Regions from separate parts of the Rhodococcus sp. SJ-3 genome, predicted to be linked through region 1. Evidence: riboswitches for the same ligand, from Rfam matches in the RefSeq annotation. Region 1 holds a riboswitch; each other region holds the start of a gene.
The links. Region 1 has a riboswitch for thiamine pyrophosphate ahead of ACTDXD_RS20370 (TenA family protein). Riboswitches for the same ligand answer to the same signal wherever they lie in the genome.
Positions count from the first base shown of each region.

Region 2: linked by a shared signal. The riboswitch ahead of thiO (glycine oxidase ThiO) and the one ahead of ACTDXD_RS20370 (TenA family protein) in region 1 are both predicted to bind thiamine pyrophosphate.
Region 3: linked by a shared signal. The riboswitch ahead of ACTDXD_RS17275 (3-oxoacyl-ACP reductase) and the one ahead of ACTDXD_RS20370 (TenA family protein) in region 1 are both predicted to bind thiamine pyrophosphate.

Region 1 covers NZ_CM123306.1:4,373,340-4,380,067, forward strand. Annotated here, with positions in the region: gene ACTDXD_RS20350 (alpha/beta hydrolase) at 1-20, opposite strand, end outside; gene ACTDXD_RS20355 (ABC transporter ATP-binding protein) at 210-959, opposite strand; gene ACTDXD_RS20360 (ABC transporter permease) at 956-1,705, opposite strand; gene ACTDXD_RS20365 (ABC transporter substrate-binding protein) at 1,785-2,762, opposite strand; gene ACTDXD_RS20370 (TenA family protein) at 2,792-3,502, opposite strand; TPP riboswitch at 3,495-3,591, opposite strand; gene ACTDXD_RS20375 (carboxylesterase/lipase family protein) at 3,675-5,216, shown strand; gene ACTDXD_RS20380 (TetR family transcriptional regulator) at 5,272-5,925, shown strand; gene ACTDXD_RS20385 (ATP-binding cassette domain-containing protein) at 5,946-6,728, shown strand, end outside.
Region 2 covers NZ_CM123306.1:802,156-808,883, reverse strand. Annotated here, with positions in the region: gene ACTDXD_RS03705 (hypothetical protein) at 1-147, opposite strand, end outside; gene ACTDXD_RS03700 (hypothetical protein) at 220-342, shown strand; gene ACTDXD_RS03695 (NUDIX hydrolase) at 332-1,216, shown strand; gene thiE (thiamine phosphate synthase) at 1,221-1,922, opposite strand; TPP riboswitch at 1,949-2,063, shown strand; gene thiO (glycine oxidase ThiO) at 2,059-3,123, shown strand; gene thiS (sulfur carrier protein ThiS) at 3,120-3,335, shown strand; gene ACTDXD_RS03675 (thiazole synthase) at 3,328-4,125, shown strand; gene ACTDXD_RS03670 (ABC transporter ATP-binding protein) at 4,184-5,113, shown strand; gene ACTDXD_RS03665 (ABC transporter permease) at 5,113-5,892, shown strand; gene ACTDXD_RS03660 (M28 family metallopeptidase) at 5,920-6,728, shown strand, end outside.
Region 3 covers NZ_CM123306.1:3,702,107-3,708,834, reverse strand. Annotated here, with positions in the region: gene ACTDXD_RS17310 (SDR family oxidoreductase) at 1-504, opposite strand, end outside; gene ACTDXD_RS17305 (hypothetical protein) at 552-695, opposite strand; gene ACTDXD_RS17300 (response regulator) at 798-1,442, opposite strand; gene ACTDXD_RS17295 (sensor histidine kinase) at 1,439-2,539, opposite strand; gene ACTDXD_RS17290 (ABC transporter ATP-binding protein) at 2,652-3,389, shown strand; gene ACTDXD_RS17285 (ABC transporter permease) at 3,386-4,153, shown strand; gene ACTDXD_RS17280 (DUF998 domain-containing protein) at 4,158-4,748, shown strand; TPP riboswitch at 4,792-4,883, shown strand; gene ACTDXD_RS17275 (3-oxoacyl-ACP reductase) at 4,938-5,717, shown strand; gene ACTDXD_RS17270 (LLM class flavin-dependent oxidoreductase) at 5,717-6,728, shown strand, end outside.

The DNA of each region.
Region 1 (6,728 bases):
ACGGACAATGCGCTGCTCATCTGATCGCCTCCTCGCCACTGGTAGCAACACCGGACCGGTGTTCGAACTACGGATCATTCAAGCTACGCCCGACATGTGGTGCCGGTGGGCCTCGTAATCCGATAGATACGACGTGGCACGCCCGGTGCAGGTGGGGCGGCATCCTGTTACCGATTCGATATTGCGGGTTCTCCGAATAGCGCGAGCGCTCAAAGCATGTCGGACCTTGCGTGCAGGACCGACACGAGTTCACGTTCGACTGCCACGAATTCAGGGTAGGTCAGCAACTCCAACGACCGTGGTCGCGGTAGCCCGACCCGGACTTCGTGCAGGATCCGTGCAGGTCGCGGCGACAGGACCAGTACCCGGTCGGACAGCAGGACGGCCTCACGTACGTCGTGCGTGATCATCAGGACGGTCCAGCGGTCGCGCAGCCACACCGCCTGCAGCCACAACTGCATGTCGGTGCGGGTGAGGGAGTCGAGAGCGCCGAACGGTTCGTCGAGCAGCAGAATCTCGCGTTGCTGGATCACGGTTCGCGCCAATGCTGCACGCTGACGCATCCCGCCGGACAGTTGCGACGGACGAGCCTCCTCGAACCCGGCGAGTCCGAACGTGGGGAACAGTGCGCGCGCCCGCGCGCGTGCCTCCCGACGTGGTACGCCCTGAACTTCGAGGGCGAGCGCGCAGTTGTCGAGGACTGTGCGCCAGGGGAACAGGAGATCCTTCTGGGGCATCAGTGCAGCGCGTCCCGGGGACGCCGGAGCGCCGCCGACCGTGACGATCCCTTCGTCGGGCGTGTCGAGTCCCGCGATCAGGCCGAACAGCGTGGACTTCCCTGACCCGCTCGGACCGATGACCGAGACGAATTCCCCTGGGGACACGTCGAACCCGACGCCGTCGAGCACGTGGTTGCCGTCGAACGACCGGTGGACGCCGGAAAGGGTGACGGCACTCATGCGTGGCTCCCGGTTGTTCGATTCTCTGTGCCGAGGGCCCACGGTGCGATCAGGCGCTGTGCCACATACGTGAGCAGGTACAACACCAATGACACTGTCGCGGTGACCAGTACCGCAGCGAGCACCAGATCGGTACGGAACGAATTCTTCTGGATGGCCATGTAGATGCCGAGCCCCGATGTGGCGCCGACGTACTCCGCGAACACCGCACCCACCACGGCGTAGGTGATGCCGATGCGCAGCGAGGTGAAGAACCGAGGCAGCGCCGAGGGAAGACGCACATACCGGAACTCCTGCCACCGAGTGGCTCCCATGCTGCGCAGAAGTGCCCCGGCCTCGCGGTCCGTCGCGGCAAATCCCTCGATCAAGCCGATCGCCATCGGAAAGAATGTGGCCAGGGCGATCACCAGAATCTTCGGCAGGAGACCGAAGCCGAACCAGATGATCATGAGCGGGGCGATCGCGATGATCGGCAGTGTCTGCGAGGCGACGAACAGCGGCACGAATGCTCGCCGTAGGAACGGCGAGAAATCGACCGCGATCGCCAGTATCCACGCCACGGTCAACGACACCACGAAACCGACGATCGTGACCTGCAGTGTCGCAGCGGCGTGCTCGGCAATAGCGGTGCGATGTGCCCACCCCTGCTGCAGCACGCGCGCGGGAGACGGCAGCACCTGCGGGCGGATTCCGCTGATCATCACGTACAGCTGCCACGCCGCGACGAGCACCACCGCGACGACCATTGCAGGTAGTACACGATCGATGCGGTGTCGGAGCGTCCCGGCCGGGTCCGTCGTGACCCGGATATCGGCCCCTGCGGGCTCAGGGCGTTTGGTAGTCATCGGTGAGGTAGGTCGACCAGTCGGGTTCGGCGGTCAAGGGCGCGCCGTCGGGGCCGGTGAGAAGGCCCTGTTCGTAGAGGAACCGGGAGTACCCGGCCCACCTGCTCGTGTCGAGAGTCCCGACGCGTCCCTGGTCGTCGCGCATGAAGTCGGCTGAGAGCATCCGCTGACTCTCGAAGACGAGTTCTTCGTTCGAGAACACACCCGGGTTGGCGTCGAGCAGTGCACGCGCGCCTCGATCGGGATCGTCGGCAGCGATCTCGTAGCCACGCTGCAGTGCCTGCACGAACGCGCGACCACGATCGGGGTTCTCGGCGAGCCAGTCCTCGCTGCCGTTGACGACGATCGCGTACTGATCGGGGAATCCGTAGTCGGTGTAGTCGAAATAGCGCATCGGCAATCCACGATGCTCCGCTTCGAGTCCCTCCCACGCCAGATACGAGACGGTGAAGTCCGCGGTGCCCGAATAGACGGCCTCGTACGCCGACGTTCCGAGAACGACCTCGTCGAACTCGCCTCGCCCGCCATCGTTGCGGATGACCTGCGCCAATGTCTCCGAGACACCTGGATCGGCGAAACCTGCGTAGATTCGGCCGTCGAGGTCTGCCGGCCGTGTGAGATCGCCGCGGTCGGACTTGACCGCAATACCTGTCGCCCAATGTTGTAACGGGGCGAGGACCGAAACGGTATGCGCTCCTGCGGCGCGTGCGAACGTCGCCATTCCTTGCGTCGAGATCCCGAATTCCGCATTGCCCGCGTCGACGAGAGTGTCGGGTGACGCATCGTTGTAAGGAAGGATCTCGACGTCGAGCCCGGCGTCGTCGAACAATCCTTCCTGCAACGCTACGTACAGACCGGTGTGGTTGGTGTTGGGAGTCCAGTCGAGTGCGAACCGGATCGTGTCGTCGGAACCGCCGCTGGCGCACGCAGTGGCAGTGCACAGGGTCCAGACAGCGATGGTGAGGGCGGTGATCCGGTGCCGGAGCGTCACGACGCAGGCCACGGATGCGTGTTCAGGGCGGTGTCCCAGAACATGAGCTCGTAGCGGGTCGCGAAGATGAAGGCATCGATCATCGCGTCTCGTTCGGTCTCGGTCGCCGCGGCTCCGGCGGCATCGACCAGTGCACGTGCACCCGCGACCGAATCCTGGAAGTCCTGGTCGTCGTAGGCAGCCACCCATTGTGCGTAGGGATGGGCCGGATCGGCGGCGAGCACGTCGGCCGCGCGAGACGCCAGATCGCGGCACACTTCGGCGTAGATCCAGAAGCACGGCAGCACTGCGGCGGCACCCACCGGGTACGGCTCGGTCGCCACCGTGGCAGTCAGGTACGAGACGTAGCCGAGGCAAGCGGGGGAGTGGGCGACAGGAGCGTCGTTGGCGGGCAGTACCCCACCGTGGAGAAGGCGCTGGTGCAGCGAGGACTCTTCGGTGGCCGCCGTCGCGGAGCTCGTCGCCCAGAATGCGCCGGTGACCGGGTCGGGCGCCTTGGACGCAAGCAGCGCGAGGGCTTTGGCGTATCCGGCCAGGTAGAGCCCATCCTGCTCGATGTAGAAGCGGAACGATTCGAGTGGCAGTGTGCCGTCGCCCAGGCGGCGCAGGAACTCGAGGTCGTCGATGGAGTCGCGCAGAACCTTCGTGCGGTCCCACAGGACATCGGTGAAACGGTCGGTCGGTGAATCGTGCGCAGGCACAGTCATCCCGAATCATCCCTTCGTCAGCATTACCTGATCAGGTTCGACGGGTGTGATCTCAGCCCCGCTGTCGCGAAGCACCCCGTGTCGGTCGGAGGCGACGATAGCACCCCGGGCGGGCCGTGGGCGCGGCTGCTGATGGGTACGTTGGGATGCGAGAAGCTCACCGGGAGGTCATGTGGACGCCGAGACGCTCGTTGTCGGATGCAAGTACGGTGACGCCCGCGGGTATCGCGACGGCGCGGTGTACTCGTGGAAAGGGATCCCGTTCGCGGCCCCGACCGGCGGCTACATGAGATTCCGCTCGCCGGAGAGCCCCCGGCCGTGGTCGGGCGTGCTCGACTGCGAGCGGTATGGTCCGATCGCTCCACAGAGCCCGAACAGCCCGATCGGAATCTCGTCCGAGATGTCGATCGGGGAGGACTGCCTCTCTCTCAACATCTGGGCGCCCGAACCGGACGGCGAGAAGCGCCCGGTGATGGTGTGGATCCACGGTGGTGCGTATGTCATCGGCTACTCGGGTCAGAAGATCTACGACGGACGTGCGCTCTGTGAAGCGGGGAACGTCGTGGTGGTCACCCTCAACTATCGCCTGGGTGCCCTCGGATTCCTCGATCTGTCGTCGTTCTCGTCCGCCGGCGACACATATGAGTCGAATCTAGGTCTGCGAGATCAAATTTCGGCGCTCGAATGGGTCCGCGACTGCATCGCGGACTTCGGAGGCGACCCGGATAATGTCACCCTGTTCGGCGAATCGTCCGGTGGGGGCTCCGTCACGACGCTGATGACGGTGCCTCGTGCGGAGGGGCTGTTTCATCGGGCGATCGCGCAGTCGCCGCCGGCGACGTCGGTATACGGTCGTGAGCGTGCCGCGGTGGTCGCCGAGCGGTTCCTCGGGATCCTCGAGGTGTCTCCGGCTCGGGTGGGGCGTCTCCGGCAGATGCCTTTCGAGCAGCTCGTCGAGGCGGCCGAAACGGTGGTCGGGGAGATCCCCACGAAAGTTCCGGGCACATTGGCCATGACGCCGGTGGTCGATCGCGACCTCGTGCCCAAGTACCCGGTCGCGGCATTCCAGAAAGGCCTGTCGCACCGGGTGCCGCTCATCATCGGTTCGAACAAGGACGAGCCGTCGATTTTCCGTTTCATGAAGTCGCCGTTGATGCCGGTCGACGATTCGTCCGTGCGCGCCATGCTGGAGGCGCTTGCGAAGGACCGCCCCGATCTCGAGCCCGAACGGCTCGCCGAAATCGCCGCAGCGTATCCCGATCTGCCGAAGCCGAGCGGGGCGATGGCCTTGTCGCGCGACGCCGGGTTCCGGATGCCGGTGTTGTGGGTGGCGGAAGCGCACTCCGAGCATTCCCAGACGTGGGTGTACCGCTTCGACCACGCGACGCCGATGCTCAAGGCGGCGCGGATCGGCGCCGGGCATGCAACCGAATTACCCTACGTATTCGGTAATTTCGGCACGCTCGGTCGAGATCCGAGTTTCTGGCTCGGTGGGCGTAGGAGTGCGATCGAGGTGTCGGGCAGGATTCAGCGGCGATGGTTGGCGTTCGCGAAGCACGCGGTTCCTGCCGCGCTGGACGCGTCGAAGCACTGGCCGCAGTACGAGCCGCGCGAGCGGGCCACCCTACTCATCGATGCACGGGACACAGTGGTCGCGGATCCGGAGGGCGCAATGCGTGAGGTGTGGGGCGCGCAGGTGATGGGTTTCTCCTGAACCGGGTCGGGGGCGCAGTCTTGACGTCGTTGAACGCGTGTGCAACCCTTGGAACATGCGTTCAACCGAGGGCGTTTCCGACCTCACCACACGCGCTCGCATCCGCGACGCGGCGATCTGTTGCGTTGCTCGAGATGGGGTGAACGTCTCACTTCGGGCCATTGCCTCGGAATGCGGCGTGAGCGCCTCGCTCATCGTGCACCACTTCGGTTCCCGAGCCGGTCTGCGCGAGCACTGCGACGCGTACGTCCTGGGCAGCATCCGAGAGCTCAAGTCCTCGGTCCTCGAGCCGGGCAGCGGCGTCGCGGCAATGCTCGCTCAGCTCGAGAACATCGGGAGCTACGCCCCGCTCATCGGCTACCTGATCCGGAGTCTCCAGGCCCGCGGCCCCGCCTCTGAAGAGTTCCTCGATCATCTGGTGGCCACCACCGAGGATTACCTCGCGAAAGGCACCGAGTCCGGCGTCGTGAGTCGCAGTCGCAACCCTGAGGCACGGGCGCGGGCTCTGGTCGAATTGAGTACCGGCGCGCTCCTGCTGCATGTCCCCGGGCCGAACGAGCCCCTCGACCTCGACACGCTGCCCGCTTGGCTCAGTTCCTACACCGACCGTCTCCTGCTCCCGTTGCTCGAGCTCTACACCGAACCGCTCCTTACCGACTCGAGCATGCTCACCGCGTATCTGGCCGCTCGCGAGGCGGCTCTCTCGTAACCGATCACGGAGGTTGCATCATGGATACACCGGCCATCGAAACCGTCGACCTCGTCAAGACGTTCGGCACCACCCGTGCCCTCGACGGCTTCTCGATCGAAGTCGGAACTGCAACAGTGGCAGGGTTTCTCGGCCCCAATGGTGCCGGAAAGTCAACGGCGATCCGCGTGCTCCTCGGCATGCTGCGTGCCGACTCCGGTTCGGCACGTGTCCTCGGGCTCGATCCGTGGACCGATGCGGTCGAGATCCACCGTCGCATCGCGTATGTTCCGGGTGACACCAATTTGTGGCCTGCGCTCACCGGCGGCGAGATCATCGATCTGCTGACTCGTATCCGTGGCAGTGACAGTCCTTCCCGCCGAGCCGAACTTCTCGAGCGATTCGAACTCGACCCCACCAAGAAGGCTCGCACCTATTCGAAAGGTAATCGGCAGAAGGTCGCACTCGTCGCAGCGTTGGCGTCGGACGTCGAACTGTACCTGTTCGACGAGCCCACGTCCGGACTCGACCCACTGATGGAGGCCGTGTTCACCGACGAGGTGCGCGCATTGCGTGACGCCGGACGAACGGTGCTGCTGTCGAGTCACATTCTCGCCGAGGTCGAGAAACTCTGCGACACCGTGACGATCATCCGCTCCGGAAAAGACGTGGAGACAGGGACTCTCGCGCAGTTGCGGCACCTGACCCGATCCGCGGTGCGAGCCACCGTGCCGACGCTCCCGGGTGGGTTCGCATCGCTCACCGGCGTGCACGACCTGACCTACGACGACGGTCATCTCGCCTTCGACGTCGACAATGCTGCG
Region 2 (6,728 bases), 2.3 Mb from region 1:
CAGTACTGCGAGTATCAACCCGAGCGAAATCAGCTTGGCCGGTGTCGACCGGAACAACTCACGTACTCCGTCGCTGCGGTCACGCCGCCCGTCGTGATCCTCGGCCGAGCCTCCCGACCCGCCGACGGAATCGATCGGAGGGGTCATGCGCACGTTCACGGCACAACCCCTTCCTCGAGAAACCCGATTGTGGCGAGCATATAAGTTGAATGGGACGTATTGGCAGGCGTCCACATCGTCGGAGTTCATCCGGAGTTCGAAAGCGCCGGTACCGACCCCCAATGGGGACGTCGTGCCCTCGCGACGGCCGAGGGCGAGGAGGGCGGATTCGATGCGCGGTGATGGGGACGGCTGGGCAGTAGGGCCGGACGGAGGACGTCGATGGGGCGTGCACGGTGCAGCGGGATTGCTGCTGCGCGCCCCGCGGAGTGACGGGACCCCTGCGGTGTTGCTCCAGCTCCGCGCGGCGTGGAGCCACCAGGGCGGTACATGGGCGTTGCCGGGTGGCGCCCGCGACAGTCACGAATCCACAGTCGACGCCGCGGTACGCGAGGCGCAGGAGGAGGCGGGAATCGACAGTACGTCGGTCGCGGTACGTGCCGAACGGGTCACCTCGGGAAGGCCCGGCTCCTGGTCCTACACGACCGTGGTGGCCGATGCGCCCGCACCGCTCGACACCACCATGAACGGGGAGAGCACCGAGTTGCGGTGGGTGGGCGAGGACGAGGTCGAATCGTTGCCGTTGCACGCGGGATTCGCCGAAGCCTGGTCTGCTCTGCGCACCCGCCCGGTGAGGATGCTGCTCGACACCGCGAACGTTCTCGGAGCCGGTGGGCCGTCCGGATGGTGGCGAGACCGTCCCGGTGCGACAGGTGCCCTGCTCACCGGCATCGCGGCGGCCCTCCCACGCACCGTCGAACTTCCCGACAGAACATTCGGGTGGGTGTCGCGGGTCGAGGCGGTGCTCGAAGGCCGTGCGCGTAGCGCGATCGTCGACAACGACCGCACCCGCGTGCACACCGCGGACGGCAGTGGCGACGACGAACTCGCGCGGCTTGCCGCAGCAGTTGCTCCCGATACTTCGGCTGTTCCCGCTACGGCGACCGCGCTCGATCCGGCCGTGACAGTGGTGGTGACCGCCGATCGGGGACTGCGTGCGCGTCTGCCCCACGGCACGATGACGCTGTCCCCGTCGGCAGTACTCGGCTGGCTGTAGGACGTCAGACAGGCAGCGCAGCCTTCAGCGCTGCCGCGGCAGCGCGCGGGTCGTCGGCCTTCGTGATCGCGCGCACCACCGCGATGCGCTGGGCGCCCGCGTCGAGCACCTGCGGGAGACGTTCGAGATCCACACCGCCGATCGCGAACCACGGTCGCTGCGGATGCGAAGCGTGTACCTCCCGGAGGACGTCGAGTCCGGCTGCTGTGCGCCCCGGCTTGGTCGGGGTGTCCCACACCGGACCGGACGCGAAATAGTCCACTCCGTCCTCGCCGTCGGCGAGCACGGCCTGCGCGCGGCTGGCCGTGGACCGGCCGATGACGATGTCGTCGCCGAGGATCCTCCGCGCCTGCTTCACCGGCAGGTCGCCCTGTCCGAGGTGCAGAATGTCGGCGCCTGCGGCGAGCGCAATGTCGGCGCGGTCGTTGACCGCGAACAGTGCCCCGTGGCGTGCACACGCATCGGCGATCACCTCGAGCGCGGCGAGTTCCTCACCGGCCTCCAGGCGGCCGAACTTCTTCTCACCTGCGGAGTCCTTGTCGCGCAACTGCACGATATCGACGCCGCCGACCAGGGCTTCCTCGATGAACCGGGCGAGATCGCGGGTGTCGCGACGGGCATCGGTGCACAGGTACAACCGCGCGGTCGCGAGGCGTCCACGGGGGTCGGGATGGCTGCCGCGGTAGGTGGTCGGGTAGGTCGTCACGGACAAGACGGTAGCCTCTACCTCGAAAGTGACAACACGGGAGTCCCGAGGAACGCGGGGCTGAGAGGGGGCCTGCCGGCCCCGACCGTTATGACCTGAACCGGATCATGCCGGCGCAGGGAGTGAGGTGGATGTCGTGTCGACAGTAGCGGTCATCGGTGGTGGCGTGATCGGTCTGGCCGTCGCGTGGCGTGCAGCCCGCGCGGGATGGACGGTCACCGTCCACGATCGTGCCCCGGGCACCGGCGCATCCTGGGTTGCGGGCGGAATGCTCGCACCGTTGTCGGAAGGGTGGCCCGGGGAAGAGCACGTCCTCGATCTCGGGGCGGCCTCGCTGCAGCGCTGGCCCGCACTCGCGCACGACCTCGAATGCGAGACCGGCATCGACGTCTTCACCGCGGGTGCATCGCTGACCGTTGCTCTGGACGCCGCGGACGCCGCCGACCTGCGCACGATCGCAACCTGGGTGGCGGAGCAGGGCCACGAGATGCGCATCCTCACCCGGGCCGAGATCCGTGATCTCGAACCGTCGCTGGGTCCGCGGATCAGGCTCGGCCTGCTGGCCCCCACCGAACTGTCCGTCGACAACAGAAGGCTCGTCGAAGCGCTGCATCGCGCTGCCGTCGCCGCGGGTGTGCAGTTCGTCCAGGCTTCCGTCGGCGACCTCGACGAACTGTCCGACGACCGCGTCGTGCTCGCCGCGGGGTACGCATCGGCGCGACTGTGGCCGGACCTTCCGGTCCGGCCGGTCAAAGGTGAGATCCTGCGGCTGCGCGTACGCCCCGGAGCAACCCCGCCGCCGCAGCACACCGTGCGCGGCAGTGTGCACGGACGCCCCGCGTATCTGGTGCCACGCGCCGACGGGATCGTCGTGGGAGCGACCCAGTACGAAGCGGACGACACCGAGGTCACGGTCGCGGGAGTGCGCGACCTGATCGCCGACGCCGAAATGCTGTTTCCCGCGATCGGTGAGTACGAACTGCACGAGGCGAGCGCGGGGCTGCGCCCGATGAGTCCTGACAATCTGCCGCTGATCGGCAGATTGTCGGATCGGGTGATTGCTGCTACCGGGCACGGCCGCAACGGAATTCTGCTCACCGCGATCACGGTCGACTCGGTGCTCGCCGAGCTCGCCGACGACCCGCTCGCCGAGGTGGCACATGCAGATCCCCAACGATTCGCGAAGGAGAGCGTGCGATGACGAATCAGATTTCGGTCGGTATCACCGTCAACGGTGAGGAGAAATATTTTGCAGACGAACCGACCATGACGGACCTGCTGGCCGAGATGGGACTGCCCGAGAAGGGCATCGCGGTCGCCGTCGACGGGGTGTTGTTCCCCCGGGGACGCTGGAGCGAGAAAATCGGCAAGGGTGCGCAGATCGAGATCCTCACGGCGGTGCAGGGTGGCTGAACACGCACTCGCGCGGGTGGACCCGGGGCAGGATCTCCCCCCGCTGACCATCGCCGGGCGATCGTTCTCGTCCCGGTTGATCACCGGCACGGGAGGTGCTGCGAACCTTGCAGTGCTCGAGGACGCGCTCGTTGCCTCGGGTACCGAATTGACCACTGTGGCGATGCGTCGGGTCGACGCGACGTCGGGAACGGGCGTGCTGGACCTGCTGGTTCGGCTCGGGATCGCGCCGCTGCCGAACACCGCGGGGTGCCGCGGAGCGAAGGAGGCGGTCCTCACCGCGCAACTGGGCCGGGAAGCGCTCGAAACCGATTGGGTCAAGCTCGAAGTCATCGCCGACGAACGAACCCTGTTGCCCGACGCGATCGAATTGGTCTCTGCTGCAGAGCAGCTCGTGGACGACGGGTTCAATGTCCTGCCGTACACCACCGATGATCCGGTGCTCGCGCGTCGCCTGGAGGATGTCGGGTGTGTCGCGGTGATGCCGCTCGGATCGCCGATCGGGACGGGGCTGGGTATCGCCAATCCACACCACATCGAGATGATCGTGGAATCCGCTGGGGTACCCGTCATTCTCGACGCCGGTATCGGTACTGCCTCGGATGCTGCCCTCGCCATGGAACTGGGCTGCGACGCGGTGCTCCTCGCCACGGCGGTCACCCGAGCGAAGGACCCGGCGTTGATGGCATCAGCGATGCGTCACGCGGTCGAAGCCGGCTTCCGTGCTCGGCATGCCGGACGCATTCCCAAGCGATTCTGGGCCCAGGCATCGTCGCCCCTGGATCCCTGAGGCCCTGGTCGCGGGCGTGATGCTGCGCTCGGACCCATTTTCCGGCAGTCTATGGTCCATGATCGAAGTGACCGGACTGACCAAGACCTTCGGTTCAACCACTGCTGTCGACGACGTGACGTTCACTGTCCCCCCGGGGATCGTCACCGGATTCCTCGGCCCCAATGGGGCAGGCAAATCGACGACGATGCGCATGATCCTGGGGTTGGACCGTCCGACATCGGGCACCGCGCTCATCGAGGGCAAGCAGTATCGGGACCTGAAACGTCCGCTGCAGACCGTCGGTGCGCTGCTCGACGCCAAATGGGTGCATCCGAACCGCTCAGCTCGCGCACACCTGAGGTGGCTTGCCGCCTCCAACGGATTGCCGGATTCCCGCGTCGACGAGGTACTGCGTCAGGTCGGGCTGACGGAGGTCGCAGGCAAACGCGCCGGCGGCTTCTCGCTCGGCATGTCGCAGCGCCTCGGCCTGGCAGGTGCGCTGCTCGGCGACCCGAAGGTGTTGCTGTTCGACGAACCCGTCAACGGTCTCGATCCCGAGGGCATCGTGTGGATCCGCCGGTTCATGCAAGCCCTTGCTGCGGAGGGCCGCACGGTGCTCGTGTCGAGTCACCTGCTGTCGGAGATGGCCCAGACCGCCGATCACCTCATTGTGATCGGACGCGGCAAGCTCATCGCCGACATGTCGGTCGAGGAGTTCGTCGATCGGGCGTCGGAATCCCTCGTGGTGGTTCGCAGCCCCCAACTCGATGAGCTGCGCAGCGCGCTCACCGAACGCGGGCACACGGTGATCGACGAGGACGGTGCGTTGCACGTCTCGGGTGCCGGTGCCGCAGAGATCGGTGAGCTCGCCGCGGCACGCTCGATCGTCCTGCACGAGCTGGCGGGCCGCCATGCATCCCTCGAGGATGCGTTCATGAAACTGACCGGAGGCGACGTGGAGTTCCACGGCACCGGTTTCGACGACGTGATGAAGGGCAGCCTGTAATGGCATCACCAGCATTGGACACCTTGCGTGCGGAACGCATCAAATTGACGTCGGTGCAGTCTCCGTTCTGGTGCCTGGCGGTGATCGTCGCCCTTGGCATCGGTTTCGCCGCGATGATGGGCGCGGTTGCCCGCAGTTCCATGTCGATCGACGACGAGGCCGCCCGGTTCTATCTGACCCCCGATGTCGCCGCTACCGGTGTCACGGGCTTCGGCATCATGGTGCTGATGATCCTCGCGGCACTGTCGGTCACGAGCGAGTACCGCTTCGGCGTCATCAGGACGACCTTCATCGCCAATCCCAACCGTTCTCTCGTGCTGACCGTGAAATCGGTTCTCATCGGTGTGATCGGAGCTGTCGTCACCGGCGTGGTGGGCCTGATCGCCGTGTACGTCGCGAAAGCGCTCGCGGGTTCGGAGGCAGGCCGCGACCTCGTGCTCGAGGGCGACACGTGGCGCGCGATCTACGGCATTGCGTTCTACGCGTTCCTGGCGGTGTTCCTCGCGGTGGGTGTGGGGACATTGCTGCGGCAGTCGGCGGGCACGATCGCGCTCCTACTGTTGTGGCCCTTGCTCATCGAATCGTTGTTCTCGTTGTTCGGCCGGGTCGGTCGTGAAATTCAGCCGTTCCTGCCGTTCGCCAACATCAACCACTTCCTCGGTATGGAGCAGGGGGTCGACTTCCATTGGGGGCCGTGGGGTTCGCTGCTGTACTTCGCATTGTTCACGGCAGTCGTGTTCGGTGTGTCGCTCGCGGTGGTCGGTAAACGCGACGCCTGAACTGTGCCGGGTCAGTATGCTCGGGCAATGATCGACACGGTGGTCGGCCGCCGCATCGCAATATTGACGGTGGCGGCCGTGGTGATCGCGGGCTGCGCGGACGACGCTCGCACGGACTCCTCGCCCGTCGATCCGGCCGCTCTCGCCGACAGCGTGCCGATCGATGCCCTGATGGGCCACCTCACCGAATTCGAGCGCATAGCGACCGAGCACGGGGGTAACCGCGCGCTCGGCACCGCCGGTTACGACGCGAGCGTCGACTACGTGGCAGGCGCGTTGCGCGACGCCGGATTCGACGTGCAGACACCCGAATTCGACGCCACCACCTTCGAGGTCGAAGACCAGACCCTCGAGGTCGGCGGCCGGCCCCTCGATGTGCGGGCGCTGGGCCACTCGCCCACGACCGGACCCGAAGGGCTGACCGCGCCCGTTGTGCGGGTACCCACCGACGACACCCCGGGATGCGAGGCCACCGACTACGACGGTCTCGACGTGGCGGGAGCGATCGTGGTGGTCGACCGCGGCGTATGCACCTTCTCGACGAAAGAGACGGTCGCTGCAGATGCGGGTGCTGCGGCACTGCTCGTCGTGAACACCGAGGACGGTCCCCTCGCCGGGGCGACGCTCGACGAGACCGCGCCGCGACGGATTCCCGTCGGCGGAATCGGCCTGGCAGACGGCGAGCGGGTTGCGGCGTCACCGTCGGCGGATCTCGTCCTCGACACGAAGACCGAGACGCAGCGTTCCCGCAACGTCATTGCGCAGACCGAAACGGGCTCGACCGACGATGTCGTGGTCGTCGGTGCACATCTCGACAGCGTGCCCGAAGGACCGGG
Region 3 (6,728 bases), 670 kb from region 1:
GCCACGTAGCCCGAACTTGCTGGCGCTGTACGCCGAATGCCACGGCAATGCGAGAAGCCCAGCGGCCGACGAGACGTTGACCAGATGCCCTCCGCGACCGGCCGCGATCATCGGCGGCACGAAGTTCTCGATGACGTGGATCGGTCCCATGAGATTGACGTCGACCATGAGCTTCCAGTGCTTGTGCTCCAGGCGGTCGACGGTGCCCCACACCGACACCCCCGCGACATTGGCGACGATGTCGACCGACTCGCAACGCTCGTGGACGGCGTGCGCGAAGGCGGTGACGGCATCGTAGTCCGAGATGTCGAACGCTGCGGAATGCAGTACGGTCCCGCCGCCTGCGCGCACGGCGTCGACAACGCTGTCGAGACCGTGCTGTTGAAGGTCGGTCAGGATGAGATCGGCTCCCTCGCGGACTGCCGCGAGAGCGAGAGCGCGGCCGATTCCGCTGGCCGCGCCCGTAACGAGAAATCTGGTTCCGCGCAGGTCCTTGATCGCCATGGCGACACCCTAACCGCCGCGGCGTTCCGGAAAGCGCAGACCGATCGTCAGAGCCGCTGGGACATCTCCTCCTGGTAGCCGTGAATCGTCTTCTCGAGCATGTCGGCATCGTCGTCGCGTCCCTCGTTACGCGCCCGGTCCGCGCGTTCGCGCAGCACCCGAATGGCCCGCCGCAATTCGTCGTCACTCATCCTGTGATCCATGACACATAGTGTGCCGGGTTCTCCCGATCGGCGCCATGGTCCCGGATGACCGTTCACGCGATCGAAATCCTGCTCACAGCACCGAACAGCTCAACGTAGGACTCCCTCGTGGAGGGCACGCAGCACGGCGTTGGTGCGATCCCGGGCGCCTAGTTTGAGCAGAATCGACGACACGTGGTTCTTGACCGTCCCCTCAGCAAGAAACAGCGTCTCGGAGATCCGACGATTACCGAAGCCTTCCGCCATCAGTCGCAGCACCTCGAGTTCGCGGTCGGTGAGGCGCTGCGCGGGCGGCGCATCGACGCCCGCGGGCGACGGGCCGGACCGGATCGCGCGGAGAAGCCGGTCGGTGATCGACGGGGCGATGAGGGTTCCGCCGTCGGCGAGGGTTCGCACCGCGTGCGTCAACTGGTCGAGCGTGACGTCCTTGAGCATGTAGCCGCGCGCTCCCGAGCGCAGAGCGTCGAGAACGAGGGCGTCGTCGTCGAACGTCGTGAGCACGAGGACCGGGACCCCGACCTCCCGCTCACGCAGGCGATCGAGTGTCCAGATGCCGTCGTACCCGGGCATTCTGAGATCGAGCAGGACCACGTCGGGGCCGGCGTCGGCGATGACGTCGAGGGCCACCCGGCCGTCGTCCGCCTCCCCGACCACGTCGATCTCGGCGACCTCCAGCAAACTCCGGATGCCCTGGCGCACGAGCGTCTGGTCGTCCACCACCACAACGCGAGTCATGAGATCGGCACCCTCGCTGTGACCCTGAAACCACCGTTGCCGTCGAAGGTGGCGTGTCCGCCCAGCGCCTCGAACCGTTCAGCGAGGCCACGCAGACCGTTGCCGACGGTCAACTTCCGGGTGCCGGCACCGTCGTCGGTCGCGGACAGGACCACGCCTCCGGCCTCCGACGAGATCTCGACGCGAACTGTACGAGCATCGGCGTGCCGAAGCGCGTTCGTCACGATCTCCTGCACGGCCCGCACGAATGCCGCGGCCTGCTCTTCTCGGACCTCCACGTCGGATGCAACCTCGATCTGCACATCGAGCCCCGGCAGGTCGCGCACCACACGGTTCAAGGCGACCTCGAGGTTCAAGGGCTCGACTCGCAGCTCCCCGACCGTGGACCGGACGTCGGCGAGCAGTTCCCGTGCGACCCCGTTCGCTCGCTCGACGTGTTCCCGGGCCCGGTCACCGTCTCGGTGCCGTGCCGCCTCCAGTTCGAGCGCGAGCACCGTGAGCTGGTGACCGATGAGGTCGTGCAAGTCGCGGGAGATCCGCAGTCGTTCCGCGGTGCGCGCGGATTCCGACAGCAGGACGCTCGCCGCCTGGAGTTCGACGTGTGCCTCGGCCAGCTCCCGCCGCATCTGCTGTTCCCGCAACAGCGACAACGAACTGAATAGCGTCGCCAGCTGGATGAGGAGATAGAAACCCGCGGTCAGTATCGTCGCACCGGTATCTCCGGTCTGCTGCGCTGTCGCGAAGGCAATGACGAGCGTGTTGAGAACCACCACGAGCAGGCCGATGCGAATCTGTACCACGTAGACGCTCAGGGCAGCGACGACGACGAGCAGAATCGGCAGCGGCCCCATTCCCGGCGCGGTCGCCACCACAGCCCAGCCGGAGACGACAGCCACTGCCAACGAGGCCTTGCCTGCCGACGGTCGCTGGGCCGCAGCGGCAAAGAACAACGCGACGAGCAGGACACCGAACAGCACGATCCATGCGGCGCGCGGGATCTCGGTGTGAGCGCCGCCGAACAGGATCGGTCCGCCCACCACAACCGAGACGACGAGCATCGCCACGCCCGACAATCCCTCAGGTGACCATCGATGCACGACACCACTCTAAGCCGCGACCATCATGCTGAGCGGGTGCCGAAAGTCATGGTCGGCATTCCTGACATCCGGCACACGCGATCACGCACGCTCGGCTCATACCGTCGGCGTCATGAACATCAGCGCCCCGGCTATCGTTGCCGAGCACCTGTGCAAGCGGTATCGCGACAAGGTCGCGGTCGACGACATCAGCTTCACACTCGGGGTCGGCGAAACCCTCGGGATCATCGGGACGAACGGGGCGGGAAAGACCACCACCGTCGAAATGGTCGCGGGCTTGCGATCGCCCGACGGTGGACGTGTGCGTGTTCTCGGCGTCGATCCCCACCGCGACCGTGCGCACGCCCGACAGATTCTCGGAGTTCAGTTGCAGGCGGCCACCCTCCACGGGGCGCTGACCGTCGCCGAACTCGTCGGCCTGTATCGCACCTTCTATCCGGCACCCGCCGGTGCCGCAGAACTCTTGGAGATGGTCGGTCTCACCGCGCAGCGAGGAATCCGATTCGAGAAGCTCTCGGGTGGTCAGCAGCAGCGGTTGTCGATCGCGCTGGCACTCGTCGGACGGCCACGAGTGGTCATCCTCGATGAACTCACCACCGGCCTCGACCCGCGGGCTCGGCGACAGATGTGGGAAACGGTCGAGCGATTGCGCAACGACAACGTTGCTGTCCTTCTGGTCAGCCACGCAATGGAAGAGGTCGAACGTCTCTGCGACCGTGTGGCCCTGCTCGACGCAGGCAGACTCGTCGCCCTGGACACCCCGTCCGGACTCGTTGCCGCAGCGTCTGCGAACAACCTCGACGAGGCATTCGTCGCGCTCACCGGAAAAGAACTGGAGGACACCGTATGAACACCGGTACGGAGATCCGGCGGCCCGGTTTCGCGGCATGGCTGACGCTGATCGCGTGCGAAGCGAGGATGGTGGCACGCGACACGGCGGGTCTCGTCGTCCCGATCGGCCTCCCGCTGCTCATCCTTGTCATGAGTGCGGCGACCGCGAGCGGCGAGGTTGTGATCAACGGACGCTCAGCGCTCGATGTGTACGTTATGCCGCTGGTGTTCACGATCATCATCGCCACGATCGGTGTCATCAACATGCCGAGTTTCCTGGCGTACTACCGTCGCACGGGGATTCTGCGTCGACTGTCGGTGACACCGGCGTCTCCTGCGATGGTCCTGGTGGCACAGGTCGTGGTGAGCGTGCTGCAGACCCTGGTCGGGCTCGGTGCGGCGCTGATCGTCGCGATCGTCTTCTTCGACGCCCGGCTACCTGTGCACCCAGGCACTGCTCTCGGTGTCTTCGTGCTTTCGATGGCGGCGATGTATGCGGTGGGAATGATCGTCGCGGCGATCTCCCCGACCCCGAACTCCGCGGTGGCGATCGGTCTCGTCGCGTTCTTCGCACTCGGCGCGACCGGCGGCTTGTTCGGCAGCATCGATTCGCTCCCGGAGCCCGTTGCCGCGGTGGGAGAGTGGCTACCGTTCGGCGCCTCGTCGCAGGCCATGTCCGCGGCATGGGCCGGAAGTCCGGCCGATCCGGCCCATTTCGTCGCGCTCGGCGTGGCGATCGTGACCGGTGTCGTCGTTGCGGCGGCGCTCTTCCGGTGGGAATGACCGCGTGACGATCATCGGTTCGGTCGCGCTCACGGTCTTCGTCGTGGTCTTCCTCGTCGAGGGGTGGACCCGCCCCGGCTATCACCCGGTACGCCAGCCCGTCAGTGCGCTCGCACTCGGCCGCCGAGGCTGGATCCAGACCACCAACTTCATCGCGTGCGGCGTAGGAGTGGCCCTCGGATCCGTCGGCGTCGCCGACGCATTCGGCAGTGTGTTGCTCGGCGTGACGATCGGAGTGTTCGGCGTCGCCCTCGTACTCTCGGGACTCTTTCCGATGGATGCGATGCGTGGATATCCGCCGGGCACACCGGACCGCACACCGACGGTGTACACGCGCCGCCACAAGATTCATGACCACGCGGGTGCAGTCGTGTTCACCTCGCTTCCTGCAGCCGCGATCATCGCCGCGTTCACGGTGTCCGGCGCCGCGTGGACATGGTTTTCGGGCCTGACCGCCGGCGCGCTGAGCATCGGCTTCGTCGCATTCGGGCAGGCGTGGGAAAACGACGCCCGGCTCGCCGGGCTCGTGCAGCGGGTGGTGATCACCGTGGGCTGGGCGTGGCTCGCGTTGCTGTTCGCCCATGCCGGAACGTGACGTGCTCCGGCGTTGCCCGTGCACACTGCTAACCTGGGGTTCGGAACTCGACACGGGGTGCCGGAAACGGCTGAGACCACACCCGTAGAACCTGATCTCGATCATGCGAGCGAAGGGATGCCGAGTCGGCAACAGACCAGTGGACCGATGCCGCCTGTGTATCCCTCGCTCCGAAGGGAAGGCGCCACAATGGCTCTCGTCACAACGTCACTGCAGAATCAGATCGTCCTGATCACCGGCGCAGCCCGCGGGCTCGGCAGCAGCATCGCGCAGGCCTTCGCGGACGAAGGCGCGTCGGTCGTGGTGAACTACCGGCGCAGCGGCGATGCAGCACAGGCTCTCGCCGAGAGCATCGGCTCCGAACGAGCGATCGCCGTGCAGGCCGATGTCACCGACCGCACGCAGGTACAGGCTGCGTTCGACCGGGCGCGCGAACACTTCGGACGTCCGGTGACCACCGTGGTGAACAATGCCCTTCCCGACTTCTCCTTCAACGGTGACGCCCGAGACAAGGCCGACGAGATCGGTTACGGTGCGTTCGCAGCGCAACTCGAAGGCATCGTCGGTGGCGCGGTGAACACGATCCAGGCCGCCCTGAGGGGCATGCGCGAAGCCGGCGGCGGCAGCATCGTCAACATCGGGACCAACCTGTTCCAGAACCCGGTCGTGCCGTACCACGACTACACCGCGGCGAAAGCGGCCCTGCTGTCGACGACCCGCACCTTTGCTGCGGATCTGGGCCCCGAAGGCATCCGGGTGAACATGGTGTCGGGCGGACTCCTGCGCACCACCGATGCATCGTCCGCGACACCTCCTGAGGTCTTCGACCTGATCGCCGCGTCCACCCCGCTGCGTGCGGTCACGACGCCGGAGGACTTCGCCGCCGCCGTGCTGTTCTTCGCGTCCGACTGGTCGCGAGCAGTGACCGGGCAGAACCTCGTCGTCGACGGCGGGCTGGTGATGGACTGATGCCGGTGGTACGCACCCTGCATCTGGGCGCATTTCTGTACGGTGCCGGGCATCATTCTTCGGCGTGGCGGCACCCGGACTCCGCCGCGGAGCGCATCGGCGACATCGCCTACTTCGAGGAACTCGCGCGCACCGCCGAACGGGGCTGCTTCGATGCGGTGTTCTTCGCCGACGGGCACAGTGTGAACACCGCGTACACGGCGGGCACGACGTGGTTTCTCGAACCGCTCACGGCGCTGTCTGCGATGGCGCGGGCCACTGAGAAGATCGGCCTGGTCACCACGGTGTCCGCAAGTTTCTACACGCCGTTCCACGCGGCCCGCATGCTCGCCTCGCTCGATCACATCAGCGGTGGACGCGCCGGTGCCAACATCGTGACCTCGATGTTCGACGCCGAAGCCCGCAACCACGGACTCGAGTCACTACCGGCCCACGCCGAACGATACGGGCGAGCGGCGGAGTTCATCGACGCGATTGTCGCGCTGTGGGATTCGTGGGAAGAGCACGCCGTGATCGCGGACCGCACTGCCGGGCGTTTCCTGGATGCCGACGCGATCCACCGGATCGAACACCACGGTAGACACTTCCGAGTGGACGGCCCGCTCACGGTGCCACGCTGCCCGCAGGGACGCCCCGTGTTGTTCCAGGCCGGCGCCTCCGACACCGGACGCGACCTCGCAGCACGCCACGCCGAGGCCGTGTATTCGGTCGCCTGGGACCTTCCGGCAGCGCTCGAGTTCGCTACCGATCTGCGGTCCCGCACCGCCGCCGCGGGGCGTGATGCCGCGTCTATCGCGATACTGCCCGGTCTCGTCACCTACGTCGGCCGCACCGACGACGAAGCACACGCGAAGAAGGCCGCATTGGACTCTCTTCTCGATGTCGAGGGTGCTCTCGCCCAGCTCGGGTCGTTCACCGGCCGGGACTACACCGGTCATGCTCTCGACGCTCCGGTTTCGGACCTGCCTCCCATATCGGAGTTCACCGGCCCGCAGGGGCGGTACGCGACGG